Regions from separate parts of the Clostridium septicum genome, predicted to be linked through region 2. Evidence: predicted binding sites of a transcription regulator. Region 2 holds the regulator's gene; each other region holds the start of a gene.

Region 1 (10,718 bases), 400 kb from region 2:
AATAATAATCCAGAAACAAAAACAGAGCCTAAAGCTTGATAAAAAGTTAATCCTAGAGTATTAACTATTGTATAAGTAAATAGAGCGTTTATACCCATACCAGGCATAATTATTAAAGGAGTATTACTTATAAATGCTACTAATAAACATCCAAAAAGGGAAGCTAATACAGTAGCTATTATAAGAGGCTCCATTGGTACACCTCCATCACTTAATATGCTTGCATTTACAACAATTATATAAACTGCTGCAAAAAAAGACGTGAAGGCAGCTATTGCCTCGGTTTTTACTGTAACACCATTTTCTTTTAATTTAAATAATTTTTCCATCCTTTCAACCTATCTTTCTATTGCTCCCTCACCCACCCACACCCTAAAGTGCTTGATTATTATATCATAAACCATCAAAAATATACAAATTTTTTTGTAATAATGTACATAAATTTTAATAAAAAATCACATACTAATATAGTTTTTTAAAAAATATTTAATTGAAAATTTAGAAAAGTATAAAAATAGCGAGGGTGGTAAGCATAATTTAAAATTTATAATTTATAATTGTATAATAAATATTTTTTATTATATATCTAAATAAGTTTTTCTAATGAAATTTTATAAAGGAAATATGATTTAGCTATAATTAGTAAATTATTATAGAGAAATAGGAGAGTGATTATATTAATTAACGGAGAAATTAAACCAGAAGTTAGAACCAATAAAATATATAAATGAGAATTAGTTTATAAGAAATAGATACTAATTTAATAAGTACATTTATATAATTGAGTGAATATTATTAAAATTAGATAAGCTAAATTATATATTATAAATAGCATAGAAAAATTATTAAATAAAGAGATCGTTTATAAAAATTAAGTACGTAATCAGATATAGTAAGGGCAACTAGTAAGAAAAATTAATCTTACTAGTTGCCCTTTTTTTTGAGTAACCTTAAAATTATAGTTTTATAAAATAATATTTTATTTAGTAGAATTTACTCTTCTATAAATTTAATTTTAGAAGCTTCAATCATAACAAATATAGCAGTAAGGATATGCATTATCCAACCAACGAAAGGGACCCATCCTAAAGCTGATGCTATTATTCCTAAAATATTTCCTGTTATAGGTAAATCTTCTTTTTTACAGAAAACTAATATAGTTATGTGCAAAGCAAGCATTATTGCAAGTGGAATCCATAAAAGGCTAAGTATAATTGATGCACCTAAAATAGGAATAGATAAAAATGCTTCAATTCCTCCAGCAATCCATTTTAAAATTTTAATATTCTTTTTCATAAAATAGCTCCTTTAAAATTCATTACTAAATATATTATGCATAAATAATATAAATATTGTTTATTTTTAATAAATTACAAAAAAATTATAAAGTTTATAATTGAAAACACAAAAAATATACAATATAAATTTATATTAGCATAGGATATAAAATAAGAAGTAAAATAGGGGTGTTTTCATGGTTTCAGAAAAGGAGAATTTTTTTTATAACCCGAATTATGAAGATTTTTTAGTTGAGTACACTGGAAATTTTGATGAAGAAATTAAGAATGTTTCTTATGCTTATGGAAAAGCTATAGATCAAGACTATGCTATAGTTGCTGTAGAAAAAGGTAGATATGAAGAATTAGTTAGTAGTCAGGATTTTATAATATATGCAGTTCCAAGAGGTATATTTACTTTAGAAGCATTAACACCAATAGATGCAGGGAATTTTGAAAATGTAATACAAAATCCATATAATAACTTAAGTGGTTCAGGGATACTTGTTGGAATAGTGGATACAGGAATAGATTATTTAAATAGCGAATTTATAAGAGAAGATGATACAACAAGAATAGATTATCTATGGGATCAGACTATAGAGCCAACTAATGAAAATAATTTAGTCTTTGGTGTAGAGTATTCAAAAGAGGAGATAGATAACGCAATAAAATTATCTAAAGAAGGCAAGGATCCTTATAGTATAGTTAAAACTAAAGATACTAACGGACATGGTACAAATATGGCAAGTATAATAGGAGCTAGAGGTAAAGATATAGAAGTTAAGGGTGTAATGAGTGATTGTACATTTGCAGTAGTTAAATTAAAAGAAAATGAAGTTTATAAGCAAGTGTTAAGGGCTAATGGAATTACTAATGTACCTGTATATAGTAATTCAGATATTGTAGTAGGAATGCTATATATTTTAAGGAAATCAAGAGAGTTACGAAAACCTCTTGTTATTTTATTAGCATTAGGAAGCAACTTTAGTGCACATTCTGGAAGTAGTGTTATTGAAAAATATATTGAGAGAGTATCTTCCTATAGGGGGGTAGCTGTTGTTACAGGAACAGGAAATCAAGGAGCAGCAGAACTTCATGCATCTGGTAGAATACTACAAAATGGTTTAACTAATAACGTAGATCTAAAAATTGACAAAGCTCAAACTGAGTTAGAGTTAGAAATTTGGATAAGAAGGCCTAATTTAATGTCTATAAATATAATATCACCATCTGGTGAAGAAATAGGAAATGTTCCTATAGAAACGGAAAATAAACAGATATTTAATTTTATTTATGAGAACACAGGAGTTTCTATTCAATATATTTCTCCAGATGAAATAAATGGAGATGAAAATATAAAATTAATTTTTAGTAATATAAAGCCAGGAATATGGACTCTTATATTAAAGGGAGAATATATAGATGATGGAAGATATGATATTTGGTTACCAGTAAAATCACTTAATCAGGAAGGAACAAAATTTTTAAATTCTGATCCATACACAACTTTAGTTATTCCATCAACATCAAAAGGAGTAATAAGTGTAGGATATTACAATCAAGAAAATGTATCTATATTAAGCGAATCTGGTAAGGGCTATACACAGGATGACAGAATAAAACCAGATTTAGTTGCAGGTGGAATTAGACAAGCTGTAACTAACCCTGGAGGTGGGGTAAATTATATTTCAGGTAGTTGTGTTGCTGCAGCAGTTACAGCAGGTGCATGTGGATTGATTTTAGAATGGGGTATAATAGATAAAAATGATATAAGTATGACAAGTGAAAAGATTAGAACATACCTAATAGCTGGATCTAGAAAAAGACAAGGAGATGAATACCCAAATCCTAACTGGGGTTATGGAATCTTAGATCTTGAAGGAGTTTTTAAGCAAATATCAGCTACAAAATGGAAATAGGAATTTGGAGGAACCGGTATGTATTTGAGAAATAGTGATTGTATAGAATATGAAGATAATCCTGAATATAGTAAACTAATAGTAGAATATAGAGGTGACTTCCTAGATGAAATGTCTAAAATAGATGATGTATGTGGAAAAGTTATAAATGATACTTATGGAGTTGTATATGTAAAAGAAAAAGATATAGATAATTTAATAAAACAATCTACTACAATAACATATTTTGAATTTGATAGTGTATATGTATTAGAAGACGTATCAGCAATATCTACAGCTTCTATTCCACAAGTGCAGTCAGGTGGATATTTAAATTTAAATGGTGAGGGTACTATAGTTGCAATATTAGATACAGGAATAGATTATTTAAATGAGGCTTTTATAAATGAAGATGGTAGTACAAGAATAGAATATATTTTTGATAAAAGTATAGAAAATGAAGAAGGAAGTTATGGAGTTGTGTACTCAAAAGATGATATAAACAAAGCCATAGGTGCTAAAGGACAAGGAAAAAATCCATACGAAATAGTTAAATCTAAAGATGAAAATGGACATGGAACAAGTATGGCTGCAATAGTTGGAGGAAGGTTAGAAGATAAGAATATAGAAAGTGTAGCAGATAAATGTAGTTATATAATAGTTAAACTTAAAGAAAACGAAAAAATTAAAAAATGGTTTAATACTGATAGTGTTATATATAGTGTAAGTGAAATATTAGAGGGGATTGAATTTATAATAAATAAAAAGTTTGAAATTAATAAGCCATTAGTTATATATATACCACTTGGAAGTACAGAAGGAAGCCACACTGGAAATACTATAATAGAAAAATATATAGACTTAATATCACAGAATAGAGGATTAGTAGTAGTTACAGGTACAGGAAATGAAGGAATAGGAGGAGGACATGCAAGTGGAACAATACAAAATGTTGGAGATACACAAATATTAGAGTTATTAATAGGTAATGAACAAAAGAATATATATTTTGATATATGGGTAAGAAAACCTAGTAGAATATCATTAAATGTAATATCTCCTTCAGGAGAAAGTACTGGTATATTACCAATAACATTGAAAAGTGTTATAGAAAGAAAATTTATATTTGAAAGTACGAATTTAAAAGTATATTATTATTGGCCAGATGAATTAAGTGGAGATGAAGTAATAAGGATAATATTAGAGGGATTGAAACCTGGAATATGGAGATTTAAACTTATAGGAGACTATATATTAAATGGAAAATTTAATTCATGGTTGCCACCTTTAAGTATACTAAAAGAAGGAACAAACTTTATTTCATCTAGTCCATATCTAACAATGACAATACCTGGTATATCATCCTATATAATAGTAAGTTCATGGTATAATCAAGATAGTAATACTATGAGTAGTTATTCTGGAAGAGGAGAAAAATTGAATGGATATGGTGAAAGAATTTTACCTATAATGACTGTGGGAGGAAATAAAATTAAAACCATAGGTAGAAATGATGAGATAGTATATATTACTGGAAGTAGTGCTTCAGCAGCTATTACAGCAGGTGCTTGTTCTTTATTACTTCAGTGGGGAATTGTAAATGGAAATGATAATACAATGAATGCACAGAAGATTAAAACGTATTTTATGAGAGGTGTAAGAAAAAGACCAGGTGATGTATATCCTAATCCAGAGTGGGGATATGGAAAGCTGGATATGTTGACATTATTTCAAAATATTTAATAAAAATAATAAGGAGTATGAAGTTTTAAAATTCATACTCCTTATTATTAGCAAATTGAATTATATAAGTTCTCAATAATATTAAAATCTATTAAATTCCAAATATTATTAACATAATCTTTCCTTAGATTTTTATATTTTAAGTAATAAGCATGTTCCCAAACATCAATTGCAATAAGAGGTTTTTTATTTACACTTAAAGGGGAATTTTGATTGGATGTTGTTATTATTTCAAGTCCACAATATTCATTAACTACTAACCAACCCCAACCGGAACCAAATTTTCCAATAGATAGTTTATTAAGTTTTTCTTTCATATTATCAAAGCTTCCGAAAGTATTATTAATTGCAGTTAGAAGCCTTCCTTCAGGCATAGTTTTAGCATTAGGTGATAATATTGAAAAATAAAAGTTATGGTTATCTACGCCACCGCCTTGATTAATAACACCTTGACGGATCTCTACAGGAATTGAATTAGTATTAGATAGTATTTCATTTAAAGGCTTTTCATCAAAAAATTTAGGATCAATTGCAACTAAAGAGTTAAGATTATCAACATAACTTTGAAGATGTTTTTCATAATGAATTTGTACAGTTAAAGCGTCTATATAAGGTTCTAAAGCATCATAAGAATACGGAAGAATTATTTTATCGTATTTCATACAATAAACTCCTTTCAAATTTTAATTTGCAATACATTTAATAGTATATTTAAAATATTATATTTTATGTGATAAATAAATTAAAAAATAATATAAACTAATGTATCATTAGAAAAATTTTATAACTAAGCAGTAAAGAAATGAATTTTTTCTATTTAAGCTAGATATCATATATATATATTAGAATTTTTAGAATGTTATTTCAAAATTAAGGTTCATTAGGTTATTGACATAAAAATTTAAATATGATATATAAAAAATAAGGAGTTAGCACTCAAACTTTGAGAGTGCTAATAAGGGATTTATACTCAATTTTGAAAGGAGAGGTTTAGTTTGGAAACAAAACAATTTAAAGCAGAGTCTCAAAGACTTTTAGATCTTATGATTAATTCAATTTATACACACAGGGAGATTTTCTTAAGGGAGTTAATTTCTAATGCTAGTGATGCAATAGATAAAATTTATTATAAGACATTAACAGATGATTCTTTAACCTTCAAAAAAGATGATTATTTTATAAAAATATCTGTAGATAAGGAAAATAGAGTAATAAATATTTCAGATACAGGTATAGGAATGACTAAAGATGAATTAGATGATAATTTAGGAATTATAGCTAAAAGTGGTTCTTTACAATTTAAAAAAGAAAATGAAATTAAAGATGGATATGATATAATTGGTCAATTTGGAGTTGGATTTTATTCAGCATTTTTAGTGGCTGATAAAGTTACTGTTATTAGTAAAGCCTTTGGTAGTGACAAAGCTTATAAATGGCAATCTAAAGGAATAGATGGATACACGATAGAAGAATGCAAAAAAGATAGTATAGGAACAGAAATAATACTTAATATAAAAGAAAATACAGAGGATGAAAATTTTGATGAATATTTAGAAGAATACAAGTTAAAATCAATAATTAAGAAGTATTCTGACTTTATTAGATACCCAATAAAGATGGATATAAGTAATAGAAAGCTTAAAGAAGGTACTGAAAATGAATATGAGGATTTTATAGAAGAGCAAACTGTAAATAGCATGGTACCTATTTGGAAAAAGAATAAAAAAGATCTTAAAAAAGAAGATTATGATAATTTTTATTCTGAAAAGCATTATGGATTTGATAAGCCTATAAAGCATATTCATATTAGTGTTGATGGAGTTATAAGTTATAATGCAATTTTATTTATTCCAGAAAAAATACCATATGATTTTTATACTAAAGAATATGAAAAGGGATTAGAGCTATATTCAAATGGTGTTTTAATTATGAATAAATGCTCTGATTTATTACCAGATTACTTTGGATTTGTTAAAGGAATAGTTGATTCAGAAGATTTATCTCTAAATATATCAAGAGAAATATTACAACATGATAGACAATTAAAGCTTATAGCTAAAAATATAAAAAACAAAATAAAAAATGAGTTATTAAATATATTAAAAAATGAGAGAAATAAATATGAAGAATTTTATAAATCATTTGGACAACAATTAAAATATGGAGTTTATAGTGATTTTGGAAATAATAAAGAAATACTTCAAGATTTGTTAATGTTCTATTCATCAAAAGAAAAGGAAATGGTAACATTAGATGAGTATATTTCTAGAATGAAAGAAAATCAAAAATATATTTATTATGCATCAGGAGAATCAAAAGAAAGAATAGAAAAACTACCACAAACAGAACTTTTACTTGATAAAGGCTATGAAATACTTTATTTTACAGATGACATAGATGAATTTGCTATAAGAATGCTTATGACTTATAAAGATAAAGAATTTAAATCAGTATCTAGTGGTGATTTAGGTATAGATGAAGAAGAAAGTAAAAAAGAAGAGGACACTAATGAAAATATAGAATTATTCAAAGGAATGAAAGATATATTATCAAATAAAGTTAAAGCTGTTAGAGCTTCCAAGAGGTTAAGAAAACATCCAGTATGTTTATCAAATGATGGCGAAGTTACAATTGAAATGGAAAAAGTTTTAAATTCTATGCCAAATGGTCAAAATGTTAAAGCAGATAGAGTATTGGAAATAAACGTAAATCATGATGTGTTTAAGTCATTAAAAGATGCTTATGAAAATGATAAAGATAAACTTAAATTATATACAGACTTATTATATAATCAAGCATTGCTTATAGAAGGCTTAACTATAGAAGATCCAGTAGAATTTACAAATAATATTTGTAAGATAATGATTTAAAAATTTAACTTATATAAAATAGTCTGTGCTATATTAGAAAGACAATATTAAAAGTTGTCAATCTAAATAGCATAGGCTAATTTTTTTATTTTTAAAATATAACATATTTAAGAATTGTTAAAATATTACGAAATTCAATCAGAAGTTAAAGCTACAAAAACAAAGGACGAGATAAATAAAATACTAAATATAGCTAGAGCTAATGCTATACATGTGTCTGTGATAAAAATGTGGAGATTTCATTTCAAGGAAAATTAGAACTTGAAGAAGTTAATAAATTAAGAAATAATTTATTAACTAATAACAAAAGAAAAAAGCAAAGATCTTAGATAAATTTGTATAAAAATTAAATTTATTGTAAGTAAATTAATTAAAAAATGAAGATTGACATAAAAATCCAATGTGAGATAATTATACTGAATTGTAGGAAAATTAAACAAGGAAAGTAGATGACTTATAATGGAAAATAATAGAGGATTAAGTGATTTAATAGATGTTACTTTATTACAAGATATTCAGGATAAACTTGCTGAAATTACAGGTCTTGCTTTTAATATAGTTAATTTTAGGGGAGATCCTATAAATAAGTATTCTAACTTTTGTAGTTTTTGTAAAGCTATAAGAGATACAGATGAAGGATTTAAATTATGTCGTTCTGCTAATGCTCATGGAGGATTAGAAGCTGCAATAAGACAAAAACCATATATGTTTAAATGTCCAGCAGGATTAGTTGACGTTGCTATTCCTATAATTATAGATAATCAGTATGTAGGAGCTGTTTTTTTTGGACAAGTAAGGACAAATGCTGAAGATTACTTATTAAGTAAAGAATCTAAAAATATAAGCAGATTATTAAAAAAATATCCAGATTTTAAGAAATATTATAATGATATTGGGTATATAGATTATAATAAAATAAAAGCTATATATTCATTAGTTGAGACAATAATTAATCAATTAATAAATAAATCTTCATTAAATAAATTAGAAGAAGAAATAATTTTTAATAATATTAAATTAAAGAAAAAAGAAGAAGAAAATAATATTCTTAAAAGTAATTTAGAATCTATGAACTTTAAATTTTTTCAAATACCAATTAATATTAATGTTCAATTAAGTATATTAAATTCCATATCTAATCTTGCATTAATTGAAGATGCACCTAAAACTCAAGAAATGATTTGTACTTTAGCAGAAATAATTAGGTATTCATCAAAAAATATAAATAATCAAGTTATATTAGAAGAAGAAATAAAAAATGTTAATAATTAATTGAAGATCCAAACTGCAATATGTTAAAATACAGTAAAATATAAAAATAATGTAGATGATAAAATTAAGAAAATAAAAATGATTCCAATGACTTTAATGTCAGTTATAGAATACATATTTTTAAAGAGGAAAATATGAAAAAATCAAAGAGTCATTTCTATTACAGGAAATAATAAAGAAAAATATGCTATTATCACTATTGAAGATAATGGAGTAAATATTGAAGAAAATAAGTTGTTTTTAATTATGAATAATAAAAAAGAACATAATGATTCATCTTTAAATATATCATTTATAAATAAGTTATTTAATAATTATTATGGTAATGAATATAAGATAAAAGTTACTAATAAAGAAAATATTGGTACCATAATAGAAATGAAACTTCCTTTAGTTTATGAAAAATAGAGGTAATATAATGGTTAAGATATTAATTGCAGATAGTGAAAATTTAGAAATTGAAGCATTGAAGTTAATTATTCAAAGAAAATTTAAAGAGGTTAAAGTTATTGCAACAGCCAATTGTAGTGATGAACTTATTGAAAAAGTTGAATATATAAATCCAGATATTATATTTATTGATATGTTAATATATGGATTGAATTCCTTTGATGTTATTAGATATATAAAAAAAACATATGTAAATAAAAAAATAGTAATTATGAGTATTTACGATGATTTTTATTTTGTAAGAAAAGCTTTAAAACTAAAAGTAGATGATTATTTATTAAAACCTATAAAAGTTGAAAATGTAGTAGAAATATTAAATGAATTTATAAATATTGATAAAGACTATTCTATAAATAATGAATTAAAATTTGTTTTAAATTATATAGAAAAAAATTTAAAAGGTAATATAATGTTACAAGATATAGCAAGTTGCATGAATGTAAGTACATCTTATTTAAGCAAAAGTTTTAAAAATAAGATGGGGACTAATTTTAATAAGTATGTTACAAAGAGGAAAATTGAGGAAGCTAAATATATCCTTAAGAGTACTGATATTAGTATAAGTGATTTAACCTTTAACATTGGATATAATGAACCTAATTATTTTTGCAAGGTGTTTAAAAAGGTAGAAGGGATGACACCATTAGAATATAGAGAACTATATAAAAATAAATAAAATATAAAATTTAAATTTATAATCAAAAAAGTATCATAATAATATAAGAAAGCTTTTCTCTTAGAATAAATTTGAAAAAAAGTATAATAAAGTAGAAATTAAGTGTTAAAGAAATATAAATTTTTAATGTACTATAATTATATAAGCTAAAATTAATTACTACTTTGTAAGTAAATCTATGTTTTAAAAAGTAGATATTAAAATATGGTATAAATCTAGGGGGGAGCAAATGGATATTTTAGCAAAAGGATTTATAGAACCTACTGAGAGGGTAAAAAAGTTAAAAGAAGAAGTTATGTCAGCAATGCCATGTATTGAGGCAGATAGAGCTATAATATTAACTAAAGCATTTAAAGAGAATGAAAATGAGCCAATAATTATTCGTAAAGCAAAATCATTAGAAGCAGTTCTAAAAGAACTTCCTATAGTAATTAGAGATGAAGAACTTATAGTTGGAAGTTTAACAAAGAATCCAAGATCAGCACAGGTTTTTCCTGAGTTTTCTAATGAATGGCTAGTAAAGGAATTT
Region 2 (10,718 bases):
ATTCCAAGTTCAGTTCCTTTTTGAACTATTAAATCCATCTTTTGAGACTTTGGTAATCCCTGAAATAAATATATCTTAACTTCGCTTTCATTATCTATATCTAGCTTTTCTAATATTGATACTACGACTTCTTGCTTCCCTACAGATTTTATTGCTCCAAGAAACTCTTCTCCATTACAGTTATTTAAAATAACTTTTTCTCCTTCGGCAAGTCTTAAAACCTTGTATATATGTTTTACATCATCACCTAAAATTGTACATTCATTTTCTGAAAAATTCTCTCTTGGAGTAAAAAATTTATGCATTACATTCTCTCCTTAAAATAAAATTACTTTAATTTAGCAACTATACAGTTCCATTCTCCATCCTTATTTATTTCAAGAACTTCAAACCCTGTTTCCTCTAACTTATTAGTTACCATTTCAACTCTATCATGAATAATACCTGATGTTATAAAATATCCACCATCATTTATTACTCTTTTCACGTCCTCTGTTAATATACATATAATTTCAGCTATTATATTAGCTACAACTATATCTGCTTTTCCATCAATAACTTCAACTAGGTTTCCATATAGAATTTCTATATTATCTAAGTTATTAAATCCAACATTTTCTTTAGCTGATTCTACAGCCACTGGATCTAAATCTACTCCAACAGCTAGTTTAGCTCCTAATTTTGCTGCTGATATAGCTAATATTCCTGATCCACATCCAACATCAAATACAGTACTATCTTCTTTAACGTATCTTTCTAAAGCTTGTATACACATTCTAGTAGTTTCATGAGTACCTGTTCCAAAAGCCATTCCAGGATCAAGTTCCACTAATAATTCATTATCTTTAATTTCATATTCTTCCCAAATTGGCTTAACAACTATTTTATCTCCAACTTTAGTAGGCTTATAGTATTTTTTCCAATTGTTTGCCCAGTCTTCTTCAAACATTTTTTCATTTTCAACTTTTCCTTCACCTACATCGATACCAATTTCTCTAAGTTCATTTATCTTTTCATTTATATAAACTAAAATTTCTTCTATATTATCTTCTTCTGCAAAATAAGCTTTTACTACTGCAACAGTACCTTTATGCTCTAATACATTAATATCTGCAAAATCCCAAGTTAATGGTCCTTGTTCTCTTCCTAATATATCATTTGGGTCTTCTATAGCAATCCCCTTGCAATCTAATCCATAAAATATTCCTGAAATAGGTTCAAGAGCCTCACTTTTAGTTATTACTCTTACCTCTATCCATGTTCCTTCCATTAAAACCAGTCCTTTCAAACATACTTTGACTAATTTATTATTTTACACTTATGTTGAGTATCTGTCTAGTTTTAAGTTAAAGTTTCTTTTCTTAAATCTAAAAAAATAAACAGACACTCTAAAATCAAGAGAATCTGTTTATTAAATCAATATTATCTAGCTAACTTTACAGCCTCTAATACTTTATTATAACTAGGTTCATTTGTTATTTCTTCTAAATATTCAACAAATGTTACATTATCTTGTGAATCAACAACAAATGATGCTCTTGTTAATAGTCCTAGCTCTTTTATATATGTTCCTGTTGCTTCTCCAAAGCTCCTATCTTTATAATCAGATACAGTTTTAACTACCTCTACTCCAGCTGCGCCACACCATCTTACTTGTGCAAATGGTAAGTCCATAGAAACCGTATAGCAAGTTACTCCTTGAAGTTTTGCTACTTCTTCATTAAATTTTCTTACTTCCATATCACAAACTCCAGTATCAATAGATGGAACACTTAAAAATACTCTAACTCCCCTTGTATCTTTTAAAGTAACAGGATTTAAATCATTTCCTACTACTACAAAATCTCTAAGTTTTTCTCCAACTTTAACTGTGCTTCCTTGTAATGTTAATGGATCTCCTTGAAATGTTACTTTTTTCATAATATATAGTCTCCTCTCAAGTTTAGTATATCATTACTATACTTCCTAAACTTATTTATTATTATACTTATAATATAGAAAGTAATTATTATTTTCAAATATATATTATTCTTTTTTTATTTTATAAATATTTTTCAAGTCATTACTATTTATGAAATAACTAACCAAATACCCATTAAAATAGATAAAATAACTCCTAAAGCCCCTAAATTTTCTCCCATATATTTCATTAATAATTCCCTTGGAATCCAAACATCCATAAGTCCTAATAACATCATTATTGGTGGCAACACACCAATCATCTAATAAAAACTATTCTTTGCACTTTCTAAACTTTTGACTCCTATTTCTTTATTAAAATAAAATAATACTATAAGAAATATTGATGAAATAATAAAGAAATAATATCTTTTAATTATTTTATTCAATATATTCATATAATAATCATAACCTTTCCTAGTACAAATGCTACTATAAAAGAATGTATTTTATTAGTGCAGGTGATATTTTATCTATATAAAAATAACCTATATTTATTAGATATAGGTTATTAAAGAGTACTATACTAAGTACTTATTTACTAAATTTTTAAAATTCTCATTATTACTTTTTATATACTCATCATATCTTAATTCTGCTTTATCTATATTTACAGCCAGTTCATATAAAAATTCTGGTATTTTACTAGCTAATATATCACCATAACAATCACCAAGTTTAGTTTTATTAACTGCAAATGAACCATCAACATAAAGGGAGAAACATTCACAAACTTCATCGTTAACTCTCTTCTTTTTACCAGTAAAACCTATAGGACCTACTTGATGTACTCCACAAGAATTTCCACATCCAGATATATATATTCTAGGTAATACATCTTTTGTAAAATTCTTTTCTTTAAAATAATCTAAAATAGCTTTTAAAGTTCCTTGACTATTACATAAACCTACTTGACATGTTGGGACTCCTATACATGAAACACTTTGCTCAAATACGGTTTTACCTCCCATATCTTCTGTTAATTTTAATAGTTCTTCTGCTTCTTTTCCATTTAAATTTCTAAAATAAATACCTTCAGTCATCGCTAGTCTAAATTCTACATCACTCATTTTATCTACTAAATCTAAGATAGCTTTTAAATCTTTTACTTCAAGCTGTCCTCCTACTGGATGTAAATATACACTATATAATCCTTTTTGTTTTTGTTTGAATAATCTTGTTGATTTAATCTTTGTCTCTATTCCCGGTTTATTATATTCTTTAGTTTTTATATTTAATAAATCTAAATCTCCTTTAGCTTTAACTTCATCAACATGATTTTTAAAACATGCTATAAATTCCTCTTCTCCCATTCTATCTAAAATATATCTTACACGAGCTTTATTCCTATTTTCATAGTTTCCTTCTGCAATAAATAAGTTAACCATACCCTCTACATAATATAAAACCTCTTTTGGGTCTATAAGTTCTTTATATTTTACTGCTATTTTAGGATTCTGTCCTAAGCCTCCTCCTAAATAAACTTGAAAATATTCATTACCATCTTTATTAACAGCTAAAAAACCTAAATCTTGAACTGTACAGTGCGCTCCATCCGCATTACTACTTGAAAATGAAACTTTTAACTTTCTAGGTAATTTATATGTATAAATTCTTTCTAGAAAATAGTTTCCAACAGCCATTGCATATGGTGTAACATCAAAAGCTTCATCAGTATTAACTCCTGATAAAGGTGATATAGCTACATTTCTTGGGAAATTACCACCTGATCCCCTAGTATATATGTCATTATCTAAAGCCTCCTTCATTAAATCACAAACTTCATCTATAGATAATCCATGGAATTGAATTGCTTGACGAGTGGTAAAATGTATTCTTTCCATTCCATATTTTTTAGCAAATTCATATATAATTTTCATTTCTTCTAAATTAGTAATTCCTGAAGGGATTCTAAGTCTAATCATAAACTCTTTTCCTCCACGATGCGCATAAACACCAAATCCTCCTGAAGCATGTTTAAATTGCATTACATTTAATTCACCATTTAAAAATTTATGTCCTTTTTCTCTAAAATCTTCAATCTCATCGTATAGTATTTTTTTTAATTTAGTCATGTTATCACCTCAAAATTTATTTATCCCCTCATAGTGTATATTATATCATCAAAAATAATTCACATTTATTGAATATTTTTATAATAGTCATTAGTAAAAACCTATATAATAAAAAAGAGATTCTAACCATTTATGTTAGAATCTCTTTTTACTATTTCTTCCCAAACAGATCTTTAAAGCCCTTTTTATGAGTTACTACTTCATCTACACTCTCTCCTGATGCTTCCATAAACATCTTTAAAGCTTCTTTTTGTTTTTCATTTAATGACTTAGGTATATCTACTATTACCTTAACGTATTGATCTCCTCTACCTGAGGAATTAACTCTTGGAACACCTTTTCCTTTTAATCTAAATAAAGTTCCTGATTGAGTTCCTTGTGGTATTGTATATTTAACATCACCATCAACTGTAGCAACTGTTATTTCTGTTCCTAAAGCGGCCTTTGCCATTGAAATATGAGCATCTACATATATGTCATTACCTTTTCTTACAAACTTCTTTGATGGAGCTACATTAATTCTAATATATAAGTCTCCTGGTGGACCATCATTAGTTCCATGTTCTCCTTGTCCCCTTAAAGGCATAACATTTCCTGTGTCTACACCTGCTGGAATATTAATTTTAATTTTTCTATTCTTTCTAACTTTACCTTTTCCACTACATTTTTGGCATGGTTCTTCAACAATTTTACCTTTACCACCACATCTATCACAAGTTGAAGTACTTACAAAACTACCTAATGGAGTTTGTCTTTGAACTCTAACTTGACCTGATCCATTACAAGTAGGACATGTTTTAGGTGTAGTTCCTGCCTTAGCTCCTGTTCCCCTACATGAATCACAGTTTTCACTTCTATTAATAGATATTTCTTTTTCTACTCCAAATACAGCCTCTTCAAAAGTTAAATTTAAAGTATACTCAAGATCATCTCCTCTTTGAGGTCCGTTTCTTCTTCGACCGCCGCTGCCTCCAAAGAAACTATCAAATATATCTCCAAAACCTCCCATATCTGAGAAGTCAAAGCCACCAAATCCACCTGAGCCAAATCCACTTCCATCAAAGTCAGCCGTACCAAATTGATCATATCTAGCTTTCTTTTCTGGATCTGAAAGCACTTGATAAGCTTCATTTATTTCCTTAAACTTATCTTCTGCCTCTTTATTTCCTTGATTTTTATCAGGATGATATTTTATAGCTAGCTTTCTAAAGGCTCTTTTTATTTCTTCGTCTGAAGCTCCCTTTTCTAATCCAAGGGAGGCGTAATAGTCTTTATTTGCCATCTATTTCTTTCACCACCATTTTTTTACTTTATAAAAGGGAAGACGGTTTGTCTTCCCTCATCTATTATAACCAGTCTAGTTTCTTGTTACAACTATTTATCTTCTTTTACTTCAAAATCTGCATCTACTACATTGTCATCATGAGCTGCTCCTTGATTAGCTCCACCCATATTATTTGGATCAAATCCTGCATTAGCTCCACCATTAGCATTTGCATCAGCATAAACTTTTGATGATATTGCATAGAATTCTTGAGTTAATTCCTCCATAGTCTTCTTAATAGCTTCTGTATCATCACCATCTTTAATCTTGTTTAATTCTTCAAGCTTAGCTTCTACTTTAGCCTTATCTTCTGGTGATACTTTATCTCCTAACTCTTCTAAAGTCTTTTGAGTTTGATAAGCTACTTGATCTGCATTATTTTTAACTTCGATTTTTTCTTTTCTCTTCTTATCTTCTTCTGCAAATTTTTCTGCTTCTTTTACAGCTGATTCTACTTCACTTTCACTTAAATTAGTTGATGCTGTAATTGTGATGTTAGCTTCTTTATTAGTAGCCTTATCAACAGCTGATACTTTAACTAATCCATTAGCATCTATATCAAAAGTAACTTCTATTTGAGGAATTCCTCTTGGAGCTGGTGCAATTCCTGATAAAGTAAATCTACCTAGAGTCTTATTGTCAGCTGCCATTTGTCTTTCACCTTGAACTACATGTATTTCAACTGATGTTTGACCATCTGCTGCTGTTGAGAATGTTTGACTCTTCTTAGCTGGAATTGTAGTATTTCTTTCTATAAGTGCAGTTGCAACTCCACCTAATGTTTCAATTCCAAGTGTTAATGGTGTAACATCTAGTAATAATACATCTTTAACTTCTCCAGTTAGTACACCTGCTTGAATAGCTGCTCCTACTGCAACACATTCATCTGGGTTAACACCCTTTGAAGGTTCTTTTCCAGTAAAGTTTTTAACTGCTTCTTGAACTGCTGGAATTCTTGTTGATCCACCAACTAATATTACTTTATCTATATCACTTAATGAAAGATTTGCATCTGCTAAAGCTTTCTTCATTGGTTCTATTGATCTTTGAACTAAATCATGAGTTATTTCATTAAATTTAGCTCTAGTTAGATTCATATCAATATGCTTTGGACCAGTTGCATCTGCAGTGATGAAAGGTAAGTTTATATTAGTTTGCATTGATGATGATAATTCAATTTTAGCTTTTTCAGAAGCTTCTTTTAGTCTTTGAAGTGACATTTTATCATTTCTTAAATCAATTCCATTTTCTGCTTTAAATGTATCAGCAATGTAGTTCATGATCTTTTCATCAAAGTCATCTCCACCTAGCTTAGTATCTCCATTTGTTGATAATACTTCAAATACACCATCTCCAAGTTCAAGAATTGATACGTCGAAAGTACCACCACCTAGGTCATAAACAAATATTTTTTGGTTTGTATCCATTTTATCTAAACCATAAGCTAAAGATGCAGCTGTTGGTTCATTTATTATTCTTAAAACTTCTAAGCCAGCTATTCTACCAGCATCCTTAGTCGCTTGTCTTTCTGAGTCATTAAAATATGCTGGAACAGTTATTACTGCTTGTGTTACAGGTTCTCCTAAGTAACTTTCTGCATCAGCCTTAATTTTTTGAAGTACCATTGCTGATATTTCTTGTGGTGAGTAATCTTTTCCATCTATACTAACTTTATAATTAGTTCCCATATGTCTCTTAATTGATATTATTGTTTTATCTGGGTTTGTAATCGCTTGTCTTTTAGCTACTTGCCCTACTAATCTTTCTCCATTTGCTTGGAATGAAACTACTGATGGAGTAGTTCTTGCTCCTTCTGAGTTACTTATTACTACTGGTTCTCCACCTTCCATAACTGCTACACATGAATTAGTTGTTCCTAAATCAATTCCTATAATTTTTCCCATAATTTATTCCTCCTAAACTTTTATGAATTAATTCTTCTTTTAATTTATTAGTTGGCTACTTTAACCATTGTATATCTAATAACTTTATCGCCTCTTTTATATCCCTTTTGGAATACTTCTGCTACCATATTAGCTTCAAGATTTTCATCTTGAACATGCATTACAGCTTGATGTAAATTAGGATCAAATTCTCCTGTTGCATCTATTTCTTCTACACCTAGCTTTTCAAAAGATCCTGAAACTCCTTTTATAGTCATTTCAATCCCCTTTTTAACATCTTCAATACTTCCATCAGCAAGAAGTGCTCTTTCAAGATTATCTAAAACAGGTAACATTTCTTTTAATACATCTGTACAAGCATCTGTGTATATTCCTTCTTTTTCCTTAATTGTTCTTTTTCTGTAATTTTCGTATTCTGCTGATATTCTTAATAATCTATCTTTTAAAGCTTCAACTTCATTACTTAACTTTTTATTATCTTCTTTTAATTTTTTCATTGTTTTTAATGGATTCCATCCATCTTTGCTTTCTTTTTCTTCTGGAATATTTTCTTCTGAAGATTCATCTTGACAAGAATCACACTCTTCTACTTCTATATCATTTTCTTCTACTTCTATATTCTCATCTTTGACTTCCTCTTTAAACTCTTTGTTATCTTCCACAACAACACCTCATCTCTATTTTATTCGATAATTTGATTTCTAAGGCTTCTATTTAACTCTTTCATAACCTGACCCATTATTGCAATTACCTTTGAATAATTTATTCTTCTTGGGCCTATTAATCCTATAGTTCCTATTGGTCTTCCATCTAAAGAATATTCCGCTGAAATTACAGAACATTCTTTTGCTTCAGGAAAATAGTTTTCTTCTCCAATTTTTATAGATATACCTTCTGGAGATTCTAAAAGTTCTATTACACAATCCTTGTCATTTATTAAAGATAGGATTTCTTTAGCCTTCTCTATATCGTTATATTCTGGATAATTGAAAATATTTGTTGCTCCTTCTACCAATATATCTGAATGATTAACTTCTTTAAGAGTTTCATATAATGCTGGTAAAATTGCATTAAATAATTCATCATACCCCTCTAACTCATTTTTTAAATTGTTTATTACTTCTAAGTTAATCTCTTCTATAGTCAAATTTTTCAATCTTAGATTTAAAATTTCGTTTATTCTTTGAAGAGTTTCTATTTCTGGCATTTCACTAACTCTTATTCTATGATTTTTAATAACTCCACTATCAGCCACTATTACTGAAACTAAATTATAACTATCTATTACAAGTAGTTGAATAGATTTTATATAACTTCTTTTAACTGAAGGAGTCTCAACAATACAAGTTAGATTTGTAAGCTCTGAAAGTAATGAACATGCTTGCTTTACTATTTTATCAACTTCATACATTGCAGAATTAATTATATATTCCTTGATTTTAAGTTCTTCTTCTCTACTTAAAGCTTCTGCATTCATTAATTTATCTACATATAATCTATACCCTTTATTTGAAGGTATTCTACCTGATGATGTATGAGGTTGTTCTAGATAACCCATCTCTTCTAAATCGGCCATTTCATTTCTTATGGTTGCAGAACCAACTCCAAGGTTATATCTTTTTGCTATTGTTCTTGAACCAACAGGTTCTCCTGTCATTATATAATCATTAATGATAGCCTGAAGTATTTTTATTTTTCTTTCATCAATAGCCATGACATCACCTCTATCTGTTAGCACTCATTAATGTCGAGTGCTAATGACTACAATATCAATATATTCCTTATAGTTTTTTTTGTCAATTTGATAATTTTTAAAATTAAATGATCTAGTGCCAATATTATAACTTATATTTTTCTTTCTTTTAAATTCTCACTATTTCTTTTACTTTCTATCAATTATAAAATCACTCATTACAACATTAGATAATTCAACTCCTTTAGAAGTTAATCTTAATATATTATTATCTTCTTCTAATAATCCCATAGATATATTTTTATCTATTATTTCGTTATATATACTTCTAATATTTCTTCCAAATCTTAATTCAAATTCTCTTTTACATACACCTTCTATTAATCTAAGACCCATAAACATAAATTCCTCTATATCATCTTCTATGGAATTTTTTAATTTTTCTTCAACTACACTTTCGTTGTTATTAATTCTTTTGATATACTCTTTAACTTTATCTATATTTTTAAATCTATACTCATCTAAAAATGAACTTGCCGATGTTCCAACTCCTAAATAAGGCTTACATTGCCAATAAACTTTATTATGTAAACATTCGTATCCTTCCTTTGAATAATTTGATATTTCGTATTGTTTATATCCATGTGATTTTAATATTTCCTTAGTCATAGAGTACATTTCTCTTTCATCTTCTTCTGAGGGTAAATTTAATTTATCTTTATTCCACATATTATAAAAACAAGTTCCCTCTTCTATAATTAAGCTGTATGAAGAAATATGTTCTGGTTTAATGTTAGCTATAGTTTCTAATGACTCTTTCCAATGACTAATTTTTTGATTTGGCAATCCAAACATTAAATCAACATTTATATTCTTAAATCCTATTTTTCTCGCTAAATTAAAGTTTTCTACAAACTCTCTATAAGTATGAATTCTTCCAATTGATTTTAGTAAAGAATCTTGAACAGCTTGAAGTCCTATACTTATTCTATTAACTCCACCTAAAAACATAGTTTTTAGCTTTTCCTCATCTAATGATCCTGGATTACATTCCATTGAAAATTCCATATTTTTAGTTTTGTTAAGTTTATTAATTGAATTAAGAAGCTTTTCTATTTGATTTTTATTCAAATAAGATGGTGTTCCACCACCTATAAATATACTGCTTATTAAATATTCTTTAGCTTTTTCCTGAATCTCCATACATAAAGCATCTACATAGTCATCCATAAGATTTTCTAATGATGCATAAGATGGAAAATCGCAATATAAACACTTTTGCTTACAAAAAGGTATATGTATGTATAATGCTATTTCTTTCATTTCTCTATTCTCTCTTTCATTTAAGCTTATTTTATTATTATAATATACTAATTATAATCATTTATCTAATGAAAAGAATCCTTATTATTAAGAATTCTTTCCATTTAATTTAATATAAGATTAACAATTTAAATTTCTATTAAATCTATATTAATTGCGTTATGAAAAATTAAATCTCTCTGTACTCTATCAATTTTAGAATTTATCTTTAATCCATCTAGTTCTATTGTAATTTTAGAATTTAATCCATGTCTTGCTATATAAGTATCTAATTTATGACCTACCATTGAAATTGGAATTATATCTCCATTTTTTCTTTTTAATGTTCCTGTAGAGTAGCCTTTATTTCTCATAACTTTTCCTTTAATTTTAACATCTCTGAAATCTGCTTTTATCATAATATCTCCCACCTTTAAATAATTATTTAATCATAATAAAAT
Region 3 (10,718 bases), 1.6 Mb from region 2:
TTAATAGGAATATTATAGATAATTTAGACCTATACTTAGGTAATACTAGGTATAGGTTTTAAATTTGAAAAATATTAACTGGTAATGATGTTATTTCAACTTTCTGTAAAAATTAGTGGAAATTAAATATATTTATGATATAATTGTGGTATAAAACAATGAGGTGGTAGTTAAATGGAATTTATAGATAAGAATTCAAGAACTCCATTGTATTTGCAATTAATGGATATACTTATAGAAAATATCGAAAAAAAATTAGAAGAGCATCAGCAAATTCTTTCGGAAAGAGAAATATGTGAAAGATATGATGTTAGCAGAACAACTGTAAGACAAGCTTTAGATGAACTTGAGAGAGATGGATACATATACAAGATTCATGGTAAAGGTACTTTTGTATCTCCTAAAAGATTGAATCAAGATTTAGTATCGTTTTATTCTTTTACAGAGGAAATGAAAAAGATAGGTAAAGAACCTACTTCAGAGGTTATTGGGTTTGAAATAACGCATTCAGGAGAAAAATTATCACGTAAATTTAAAATTCAAGAAAAGGATCTTGTATATAAAATTACGAGAATAAGAAAAGCAGATAATATTCCAATGATGTATGAGGTAACGTATTTACCATTCGATAGATTCGAGGGGTTATCCAAAAAATATTTAGAAGAGTCTCCTATGTATGAAGTATTGATAAGTAAATTTTCAGCTAAGTTAACATCTGCTGAGGAATACTTTGAACCTATACTTACTAATAAACTAGAGAGTATATATTTAGAAATTGATGAAGGTTCACCGAGTTTGAAAATTGAAAGATTTACTTATGAAAATACTAATCTAATAGAGTACACAGTTGGTGTTGCAAGAGGGGACAAGTTTAAATATAGAGTTCAATTAAACAACAATTTAGTAAAATAATAAAATTAAAAATAAAAATAAAAAAATTTTTAAAACAACTGGTAATGACGACGTTATCAGTTTTGGGAGGTATTTAAATGTTTTTTGGTCTGACAAAAGAGAGATTACAGGAATTAGGATCAACATTTACAGCAACAGAAATTAGACAACAGCCTAAAATGTGGGAAGAAACTTATAAAATAGTAAATGAAAATAAAGAAGAGATAAAAAAATTTTTAAGAAATAACTTGAAATCTAATACAAGAGTTGTATTAACAGGAGCTGGAACTTCAGATTATGTAGGTGATACTATATACCTATATTTAGCTAAAAAGCTTAATTTAAGAGTAGAAGCAATAGCAACAACTGATTTAGTATCAAATCCTCATGAGTTTGTAGAAGAAGATACACCTACTATTCTAGTATCATATGCAAGATCAGGAAATAGTCCAGAAAGTGTTGGTGCATATGATATATTTGCGAAAAACATTAAAGATATATCACAACTGGTAATTACGTGTAATAAAGATGGACAACTTGCTAAGAAGGCTCATGGAAGTGAAAAAAATCTTTGTTTACTTATGCCAGAAGAATCGAATGATAAAAGTTTTGCAATGACAAGTTCATTTAGTTGTATGTTACTTGCATCTTTACTAGTTTTTGATATTGAAAATCTAGAAGAAAATAAAAAGTATGTTGATATAGTGGTAAGTCAAGGAAATTCTATTTTAGATAATAAATGGGAAGAAATAAAAGACTTAGTAGATTTAAATTGTGATAGAGTTGTTTATTTAGGTTCAGGAGCATTAAAAGGGCTATGTCAGGAAATGGCACTTAAAAACCTAGAGTTAACAAGTGGAAAAACAGTAACAGTTTATGAATCAGTATTAGGATTTAGACATGGTCCTAAATCAATAATAAATGATAATACATTAGTAATATTTATGAATTCAATTAATGAATACACAAATCTTTATGATATGGATTTAATAAAAGAAATTCATGGAGATATAGGAAATCATAAATTGGCAGTTATAAGTTATAAGTCTAATGATGAACTAAATAATTTATGTGATAAATACTTAAACATTGACGGAAAAGATGTTCCAGAAATTTATACAGTATTTAATTATATGTTATTTGGACAAATGTTTGGATTATTTAGTTCATTAAATTTAGGAATTTCACCAGATAATCCAAGACCAGATGGAACTGTTAATAGAGTAGTAAAAGGAGTAATTATACATCCATATAATAAATAAAAATCAAAAGAGAATAACTTTATAAAAGGAGGTAATTCTCGATTATGGTAGGCGTAATTGTAACTGGACATGGGAATTTTGCAACTGGGCTTTTAAGCTCATTAAAGCTAATTGCAGGAGAACAAGAACATATAGTTGGAGTTGATTTTACAGCAGATGATAGTACAGAAACACTAGAAGTAAAATTAAAGGATGCTGTAGATAAATTAGGTGAAGAAATAATTGTACTTTCAGATTTAGCTGGTGGTTCACCTTTTAAGGTATCTGTTGTGTTAAGTCAACAGTTAGAGGGAAAGAAGATTAAAGTTGTTTCAGGTATAAATTTAGGAATGTTACTTGAGGTTTCACTGTGTAGAGGAAGTATGAGTCTAGATGAATTAGTAGGTTTCTCTATTGATTCAGGAAAAGATGCAATCAAGTCATTTGAAATTAGGGTAGAAGAAGAAATAGAAACGTATGAATTTGACGGAATTTAAATAATATTAGAATAGGAGAGATAAACATGGGAAATATTTTATCAACAAGAGAAATGTTAAAGAAAGCTCAAAGAGAAGGATATGCTGTACCAGCATTTAATATTCATAATTTAGAAACTCTTCAAGTTGTTGTTGAAACAGCAGCCGAATTAAAATCACCAGTTATACTAGCAGGAACACCTTCAACAATAGTTTATGCCGGTGGTGAGTATATTGTGGCTATGGCAGAAACAGCAGCAAAGGAATATAATATTCCAATAGCTATTCATTTAGATCATTATGAAGAAGTTGATGCAATAAAGCATTATGTTGATTTAGGGTTTAAATCAACTATGATAGATGCTTCACATGAATCTTATGAAAATAATGTTAGAATAGTTAAAGCTGTTGTAGAATATGCTCATAGATTTGATGCTACAGTAGAAGCAGAACTTGGAAGACTTGGTGGACAAGAAGATGATTTAGTAGTAGATGAAAAGGATGCTATGTATACAAATCCAGATCAAGCTAAGGATTTTGTTGATAAAACAGGAATAGATTCATTAGCAGTAGCGATAGGAACAGCTCATGGATTATATAAGGGAGAAGCTAAATTGGATTTTGAAAGATTGAAGGAAATAAGAGCAGTAGTAGAAGTGCCTTTAGTGTTACATGGGGCTTCAGACGTTCCTGATGAACTAGTAAAGAAAGCTATTTCACTTGGGATTTGTAAAGTAAATGTAGCAACTGATTTAAAAATACCATTTTCAGATGCTGTTAAAAAGTACTTTGTTGAAAATCCAAATGCAAATGATCCAAGAAAATATATGACACCTGGTAAAGAAGCCATGAAAAAAATAGTGGAACATAAGATAATGGTATGTGGAAGTAATGGAAAAGCTTAATTTAAGTTTATGAGAGGTGATAGTATGGTACATCCTATTAAGGAGATAGTAACTAAATATAAGCAGGGGGAGAATGTTGGTATTTTCTCAGTATGTTCTTCAAATAAATATGTTATAGAAGCTGCAATGGATAGATTGAGAAATATGGAAATGTATTTGCTAGTAGAATCTACAGCTAATCAAGTAGATCAATTTGGTGGCTATACAGGAATGAAACCTAAAGATTTTGTTAAATATATTCATAATTTAGCTGAAAAAAATAATTTTCCAATAGATAGGATTATTTTAGGTGGAGATCATTTAGGTCCGTTAACGTGGACTAAAATTGAACCAAGAGAAGCTATGGATAATGCTAAAACTCTAATTAGAGAATATGTTCTAGCAGGATTTACTAAAATTCATATAGATACAAGTATGCCTCTTAGAGGAGATATTGAAAAAGGGATTTTTGATGATTATTTAATAGCTAACAGAGCATCTGTGTTATGTAAAGTAGCTGAGGAAGCATATTTAGAATTATTAGAAAAAGAAGAAAATGCAATACATCCTGTATATGTAATAGGTAGCGAAGTTCCTATTCCAGGAGGGGCTCAAGGTGAAGAAGAGGATGAAGGTGAAATATCAGTAACTAAAGTTGAAAGCTTTGTAAATACTATAGATACATTTAAAAATGCTTTTGAGAATTTTGGAGTTGGAGAAGCGTGGAAATATGTTATTGGAGTTGTTGTGCAACCCGGAGTAGAATTTGGAAGTGATCATGTGTGGGGATATAATAGAGAAGCGGCACAGAGATTGACAGAAGCTATACAAGAACACTCACAATTAGTATTTGAAGCACATTCAACTGATTATCAGACCCCTAAAGCTTTAAAGGAAATGGTTGAGGATGGATATATTATATTAAAGGTGGGACCAGCATTAACTTTTGGATTTAGAGAAGGAGTTTTTGCTTTAAATTCTATAGAGAATGAATTGTTTAAGTACAATCCAGATATAGACCTATCTAATTTTCAAGAAATACTTGAATTTAGTATGGTAAAGGAGCCGAAAGATTGGGAAAATCATTATTTAGGAACTAGTGAAAAAATAAAAATTGATAGGAAGTACAGTTTATCAGATAGATGTAGATACTATATGCCTAAAGAAGATGTTAATTTTGCTTTAGAAAAATTATTAAAGAATTTAAATGGTGTTCAAATTCCAATAACATTAGTAAGTCAATTTATGCATAATCAATATAAAAAAGTGAGAAATGGTGAGTTGGAACTTAATGCACAAAGTTTATTAAAAGATAGAATAGGTGAATATATAGATGATTATATATTTGCAACTGAAGAATCAAAAGTATTACAAAACGCATAAATTATATTAAGTTTGTAAATTTATAAACCCCTAAAAGCTTTTAGTCTCTAGGGGTTTATTTTTATGTTAATAGATAGATAAACTAAAGAATAATAATAGGATTTTATAAGTATTATTTATATAGAAAATAATTAAAAGTTAAAATTATAAACAAAATGTGAATTAATATTGATATAATATTATTGGGAAATTTTATGTTGGGAAGGGAGATTTTGTATATGGTTCAATTCGAAACTCAATTGAAAAAGCTTAAGCACGAGGTTCTAACAGAAATAGCCAAGCTTGCAAAAGATGATAGAGTTACTCCAGAGGAAATAGAAAAAATTCCTTATGAAGTAATTAAGGGGGATAAGGCTCTTTATAGATGTTGTGTATATAAAGAAAGAGCTATTGTATTAGAACGAGCTAAACTAGCAGCAGGATTTTTAGCAAATGGGGATAATATGGTTGAAGAATTTATAGACATAAAGGAAGATGATCAAATAATCTATGTCATTGAAGCAGCTTGTGATAGGTGTCCAATTAATAAATATAGTGTAACAGACTCTTGTAGAAATTGTTTAGCTCATAAATGTAAAGAAGCATGTAATTTTGGAGCAATATCTTATGTTGCGGGAAGGGCTTATATAAATCAGGAAATATGTAAAGAGTGTGGAATGTGCAAAAAAGCATGTCCTTATGATGCTATAGCAGAGGTTATGAGACCGTGTAAAAAAGTTTGTCCTACAGCTGCTATTGAAATAAGTCCAGAGGATAGACGTGCAGTTATAAAGGAAGAAAACTGTGTTAATTGTGGTGCTTGTATGTCAGCATGCCCGTTTGGGGCTATATCAGATAAAAGTCTAATAGTACCTGTTGCTAGAAATTTAGCTAAAGGAGAAAAAATATATGCAATAGTTGCGCCAGCTATAACTGGTCAGTTTGGTATGAAAATTACTTATGGACAAGTTAAGAATGCAATAAAGAAATTAGGATTTATAGATATGATAGAAGCTGCTTGTGGAGCTGATGCAGTAACAGTTCATGAAAGTAATGAATTCATGACAAGGATGGATGAGGGTGATAGCTATATGACAAATTCCTGTTGTCCAGGATTTTTAAGTTATATTGAAAAGAAATTTCCCTCAGAAGCAGGAAAAATATCAGGTACAGTATCACCTATGATTGCAACTGGAAGATATATTAAACATATGGATGCTGAAGCTACTGTGGTTTTTATTGGGCCTTGTACTGCTAAGAAAAGTGAAGCTGTAAGAAAATTGGTAAAGGATGCAGTAGATTATGTATTAACATTTGAAGAATTATTAGCATTGTTTGATGCTTTTGAAATAGACTTAGAAAAATGTGACGATGAGGTAGTAGATGACGCTTCCATATATGGAAGAGGATTTGGAGCTCATGGTGGACTAACAGCATCAATTCAAAATTATTTAAGGGGAAAAGGGTTAGAAGTAGACTTTAAACCAGTAAAAATTTCAGGTGGAACAGAAATTAAAAAAACTATGACTATGGCTAAAATAGGAAAGCTTCAAGGGAATTTTATTGAGGGAATGATTTGTGAAGGTGGGTGTATAAATGGAGCAGGAACTATTGTTACATCTATGAAGGCAAAGGCTGCGTTTAATAAGATTAATTCACAATCAACTAAAAAAGCAGTATTAGATAACGAAAAATTAGAAGAGTATAATAATATTAATTTAGAAAGGAAATAATATTGTTATAACTTTATAAATGATTAGTAATGGTATAATTTAGAATGGGCATATTTTACTTACAAAAATATCATTGCTAATCATCAATATATAAGTAGATGGGGTGTTTTATGGAAAAAATAAAGATATTCTTACATAAAAATAAATACAAAATTATAGGTTCAATTTTATTAATAATTTTATTGATATGTTTTTATGAGTATTACGCTAAATATTCTATGCTTTTTAGAAATCCAGAGAATATAAAAAAATTAATATTAAGTTATGGTAAGTATTCATTTATAGCATATATAGCTTTACAATTTTTACAAATAGTTGTATTTTTTATACCAGGAGAATTAGTACAAATAGCTGGTGGATATATATTTGGAGCTTGGGAAGGATTCTTGTTATCCTTCATAGGAATTTTAATAGGAAGTGTGTTTAGTTTTCTGTTAGCAAGGTTACTAGGAAAAAGTTATGTTGAAAAAATAGTGTTTAAAGAAGATAAGTGGCTATTTAAAAAAATAGAAGAAATAAAAAGAGATAAGAAAAAGTTTAAAGAACTTGTATTTATAATGTATTTAATTCCTGGAATACCAAAGGATATTTTAGGGTACATATGTGGAGTAACAACTTTGACATTAAAGGAGTTTACAATTATATCTATGCTAGGTAGAGCGCCTGCTCTATTTATATCTTGTTTTTTTGGGAACAAAATGTCAGTAGATAATATAGGTATGTTAATATTAATAGCTATAATAGTAGGTGTTATATTTATAGTTAGTATTATAAAAGGTAAGAAATTCATTTCAAATTATGGAAAAAAATAATTAGGTAAAGCAAAGGATATATTTTTCAAAAAATATCCTTTGCTTTATTAATATTATTATTTTAAGTTTATTCTATTAGAATAGATAGTTTTTTATTATGTAATAGAGAATCATTGTAAGAAATTAGGTGAGAGATTAAGAGAAGATAAAATAATTAATTATAACTGGTAATATTTGATGTATATAAGGGAATAATATATGAAGTAAAGTTTGATAAAAATTTTATGAAATATTATTATAATTTTATTAGCACTTGGGGAGAATGAGTGCTAAAATATAAATAAGAAGTAATTAATATAATTAGGAGGGGTTTTTATGAAGATTAAGCCACTTGCAGACAGAGTAGTAATTAAAAAATTAGAAGCAGAAGAAACTACAAAGAGTGGAATTGTTTTAACTGGGACAGCAAAGGAGAGACCACAAGAGGCAGAAGTAGTAGCAGTAGGACCAGGAGCAATTGTAGATGGAAAAAGAATTGAAATGGAAGTTAAGATAGGAGATAAAGTACTTTACTCAAAGTATGCAGGATCAGAAGTGAAAGTTTCAGGAGAAGAGTACACTATCTTAAAGCAAGAAGATATATTAGCAATAGTTAAATAGGGAAGGAGAGATTTATATGGCAAAGATACTTAAATTTGGAGAGGAAGCTAGAAGATCAATGCAAATAGGTGTTGATAAATTAGCAGATACAGTTAAGGTTACTTTAGGACCAAAAGGAAGAAATGTTGTATTAGATAAAAAATTTGGAGCACCACTTATAACAAATGATGGTGTTTCTATAGCAAGAGAAATAGAATTAGAAGATCCATATGAAAATATGGGAGCACAGTTAGTGAAGGAAGTTGCAACAAAAACTAATGATGTTGCAGGGGATGGTACTACCACAGCTACACTTTTAGCTCAAGCTATAATAAGAGAAGGATTAAAAAATGTAACAGCTGGAGCAAATCCTATGCTAATTAGAAATGGTATAAGAATGGCTGTTAATACTGCAGTAGAAGAAATTAAAAATATTTCTAAGCCAGTTGAAGGTAAAGAAGATATTGCTAGGGTTGCAGCTATATCAGCAGCAGATGAAGAAATCGGTAAATTAATAGCTGACGCTATGGAAAAAGTAGGGAATGAAGGCGTTATTACAGTAGAAGAATCTAAATCAATGGGAACAGAATTAGAAGTTGTAGAAGGTATGCAATTTGATAGAGGATATGTATCACCTTATATGGTTACAGATACAGAAAAAATGGAAGCTGTATTAGATAATCCTTTAATTTTAATAACTGATAAAAAAATAAGTAACATACAAGAAATATTACCTATATTAGAACAAATAGTTCAAGCAGGTAAAAAGCTTCTTATTATAGCAGAAGATATAGAGGGAGAAGCTATGGCTACATTAGTAGTTAATAAATTAAGAGGAACATTTACATGTGTTGCAGTAAAGGCACCAGGATTTGGAGATAGAAGAAAGGAAATGCTTCAAGATATAGCTATATTAACTGGTGGAACAGTTATAGCTGAAGAGTTAGGTGTTGAATTAAAAGAAGTAACTATTGATATGTTAGGTCAATGTGAAAGTGTTAAGATCACAAAAGAAAATACTACAATAGTTAATGGAAGAGGTAACTCTGAAGCTATTAAGGATAGAGTTCATCAAATAAAAGTTCAAATAGAAGAATCAACTTCAGAATTTGATAAAGAAAAATTAACAGAAAGATTGGCTAAATTAGCTGGTGGTGTTGCTGTAGTTAAGGTTGGTGCAGCTACAGAAACAGAACTTAAGGAAAGAAAGCTAAGAATAGAAGATGCTTTAGCAGCTACTAAAGCAGCAGTTGAAGAAGGTATAGTTCCAGGTGGTGGAACAGCTTATGTAAATGTAATAAATAAAATAGCAGAACTTAAGTCAGATGTTTCAGATACACAAGTTGGTATAAATATTATATTAAGAGCTTTAGAAGAGCCAATGAGACAAATAGCAGCTAATGCAGGAGTAGAAGGATCTGTTATTATAGAAAAAATTAAAAATAGTGAAGCTTTAGTTGGTTATGATGCACTTAATGGAACGTATATAAATATGATTAAAGCTGGTATAGTAGATCCTACTAAGGTTACTAGATCTGCACTTCAAAATGCAGCATCAGTAGCATCTACATTCTTAACTACTGAAGCGGCTGTAGTTGAAATACCTCAAAAAGAAACTCCAATGCCAGGAGCACCAGGAATGGGTATGGATGGAATGTATTAATAAAATTTTAAAAAAAGATTTGCAATTTGCAAATCTTTTTTTATTTAATCAATTAGTAAGAAAAGTTATAATATTTAGGAGCATATTGAAAATAGATAAAAATAAAAACAATTTGTAAACAAAAAGACTTTAGTGTATAAAGTTAGGAAAAAGAGTTAATATTTTAGAAGAACTTATTGAAAGGAGTTGATATTATTAAGTTGGATAATAAAAAAAATAAAAAGAAAAAAGGATTTACTTTAGTAGAAATGATAGCTGTTATGGGAATAATAGCTATATTAGCAACTATTTTAGTGCCTAAAGTAACAGGCTATATTAAAGAGGCAAGAAAAACAGAAGTAATTGATCAAGCAAGAAAAGTAGTGTTAGCAGTAGAATCTATAAACATAAAATTATCTAATAGCTTGACAAAAGATAATACTGTAAGTGATGTAATAAGTAAATCGGGAGAATTGTTAAAGGAAGATGATGTTACTAAATTAGGAGAAAGTACTACAGTTGAATTATGCTACAAAATAATTGAAACAGATAAATTTAATATTCTTCTACAGGACGACAATACTTTTAAAAATGTAGAACCAATAGATAAATAAATGGATATAATCAAAGAATTAAATATAATTTCTTAAGAAAAATCTCCTTTTAATTAAGGAGATTTTTTATTGAGATTGGAGGTTTTAGGTGGATATATTTTTTATAGGGCTAATTGGGTTATGCATAGGTAGTTTTTTAAATATTTGTATATATAGAATTATAAGAGAAGAGTCTATAGTTTTTCCGGCAACACATTGCATTACATGTGGATATGAAATTAATTGGTATGATTTAATTCATGTATTTAGTTATGCTATTTTAGGTGGAAATTGTAGGGTTTGTTCTAATAAAATTTCTCTTAAATATCTAGTGATACAGGTACTTAATGCAATTTTATATTTAATAATATTTTTTAATTATGGATATAGTTTAGAATTTTTAAAGTGTTGCGTACTAGCTTCACTTTTAATAGTAATTGGTTTCATAGATTATGAAACTAAATATGTATATAACTCTACTATAATGTTTGGAATTGCTATAGGT

Evidence for each region. Region 2 encodes HrcA, which represses chaperone genes, less so after heat shock. Its sites were predicted from a motif close to TGTTAGCACTCNNNNNNNNNGAGTGCTAACA; they were not measured.
Region 1: htpG (molecular chaperone HtpG) is a predicted target of HrcA. The motif match lies at 5,849-5,879, and genes of this name have one in related genera.
Region 3: groES (co-chaperone GroES) is a predicted target of HrcA. The motif match lies at 7,644-7,674, and genes of this name have one in related genera.

The regions. Positions count from the first base shown of each region.
Region 1 is NZ_CP023671.1:112,680-123,397, reverse strand. It holds gene CP523_RS00515 (NCS2 family permease) at 1-329, opposite strand, end outside; gene CP523_RS00510 (hypothetical protein) at 994-1,296, opposite strand; gene CP523_RS00505 (S8 family peptidase) at 1,475-3,199, shown strand; gene CP523_RS00500 (S8 family peptidase) at 3,218-4,921, shown strand; gene CP523_RS00495 (superoxide dismutase) at 4,969-5,583, opposite strand; gene htpG (molecular chaperone HtpG) at 5,917-7,791, shown strand; gene CP523_RS00485 (PocR ligand-binding domain-containing protein) at 8,251-9,063, shown strand; gene CP523_RS15855 (hypothetical protein) at 9,310-9,471, shown strand; gene CP523_RS00480 (response regulator transcription factor) at 9,482-10,189, shown strand; gene CP523_RS00475 (glycyl radical protein) at 10,419-10,718, shown strand, end outside.
Region 2 is NZ_CP023671.1:514,227-524,944, forward strand. It holds gene CP523_RS02250 (RsmE family RNA methyltransferase) at 1-305, opposite strand, end outside; gene prmA (50S ribosomal protein L11 methyltransferase) at 329-1,270, opposite strand; gene tpx (thiol peroxidase) at 1,423-1,920, opposite strand; gene CP523_RS15880 (hypothetical protein) at 2,070-2,222, opposite strand; gene CP523_RS02265 (nitrite/sulfite reductase) at 2,481-4,034, opposite strand; gene dnaJ (molecular chaperone DnaJ) at 4,186-5,316, opposite strand; gene dnaK (molecular chaperone DnaK) at 5,409-7,262, opposite strand; gene grpE (nucleotide exchange factor GrpE) at 7,310-7,924, opposite strand; gene hrcA (heat-inducible transcriptional repressor HrcA) at 7,945-8,976, opposite strand; gene hemW (radical SAM family heme chaperone HemW) at 9,145-10,278, opposite strand; gene CP523_RS02295 (hypothetical protein) at 10,407-10,676, opposite strand.
Region 3 is NZ_CP023671.1:2,121,587-2,132,304, forward strand. It holds gene CP523_RS09615 (GntR family transcriptional regulator) at 175-912, shown strand; gene CP523_RS09620 (SIS domain-containing protein) at 990-2,153, shown strand; gene agaF (PTS galactosamine/N-acetylgalactosamine transporter subunit IIA) at 2,198-2,629, shown strand; gene CP523_RS09630 (tagatose bisphosphate family class II aldolase) at 2,656-3,513, shown strand; gene CP523_RS09635 (class II D-tagatose-bisphosphate aldolase, non-catalytic subunit) at 3,538-4,875, shown strand; gene CP523_RS09640 (4Fe-4S dicluster domain-containing protein) at 5,094-6,587, shown strand; gene CP523_RS09645 (TVP38/TMEM64 family protein) at 6,698-7,399, shown strand; gene groES (co-chaperone GroES) at 7,715-7,999, shown strand; gene groL (chaperonin GroEL) at 8,016-9,641, shown strand; gene CP523_RS16385 (type II secretion system protein) at 9,842-10,234, shown strand; gene CP523_RS09665 (prepilin peptidase) at 10,323-10,718, shown strand, end outside.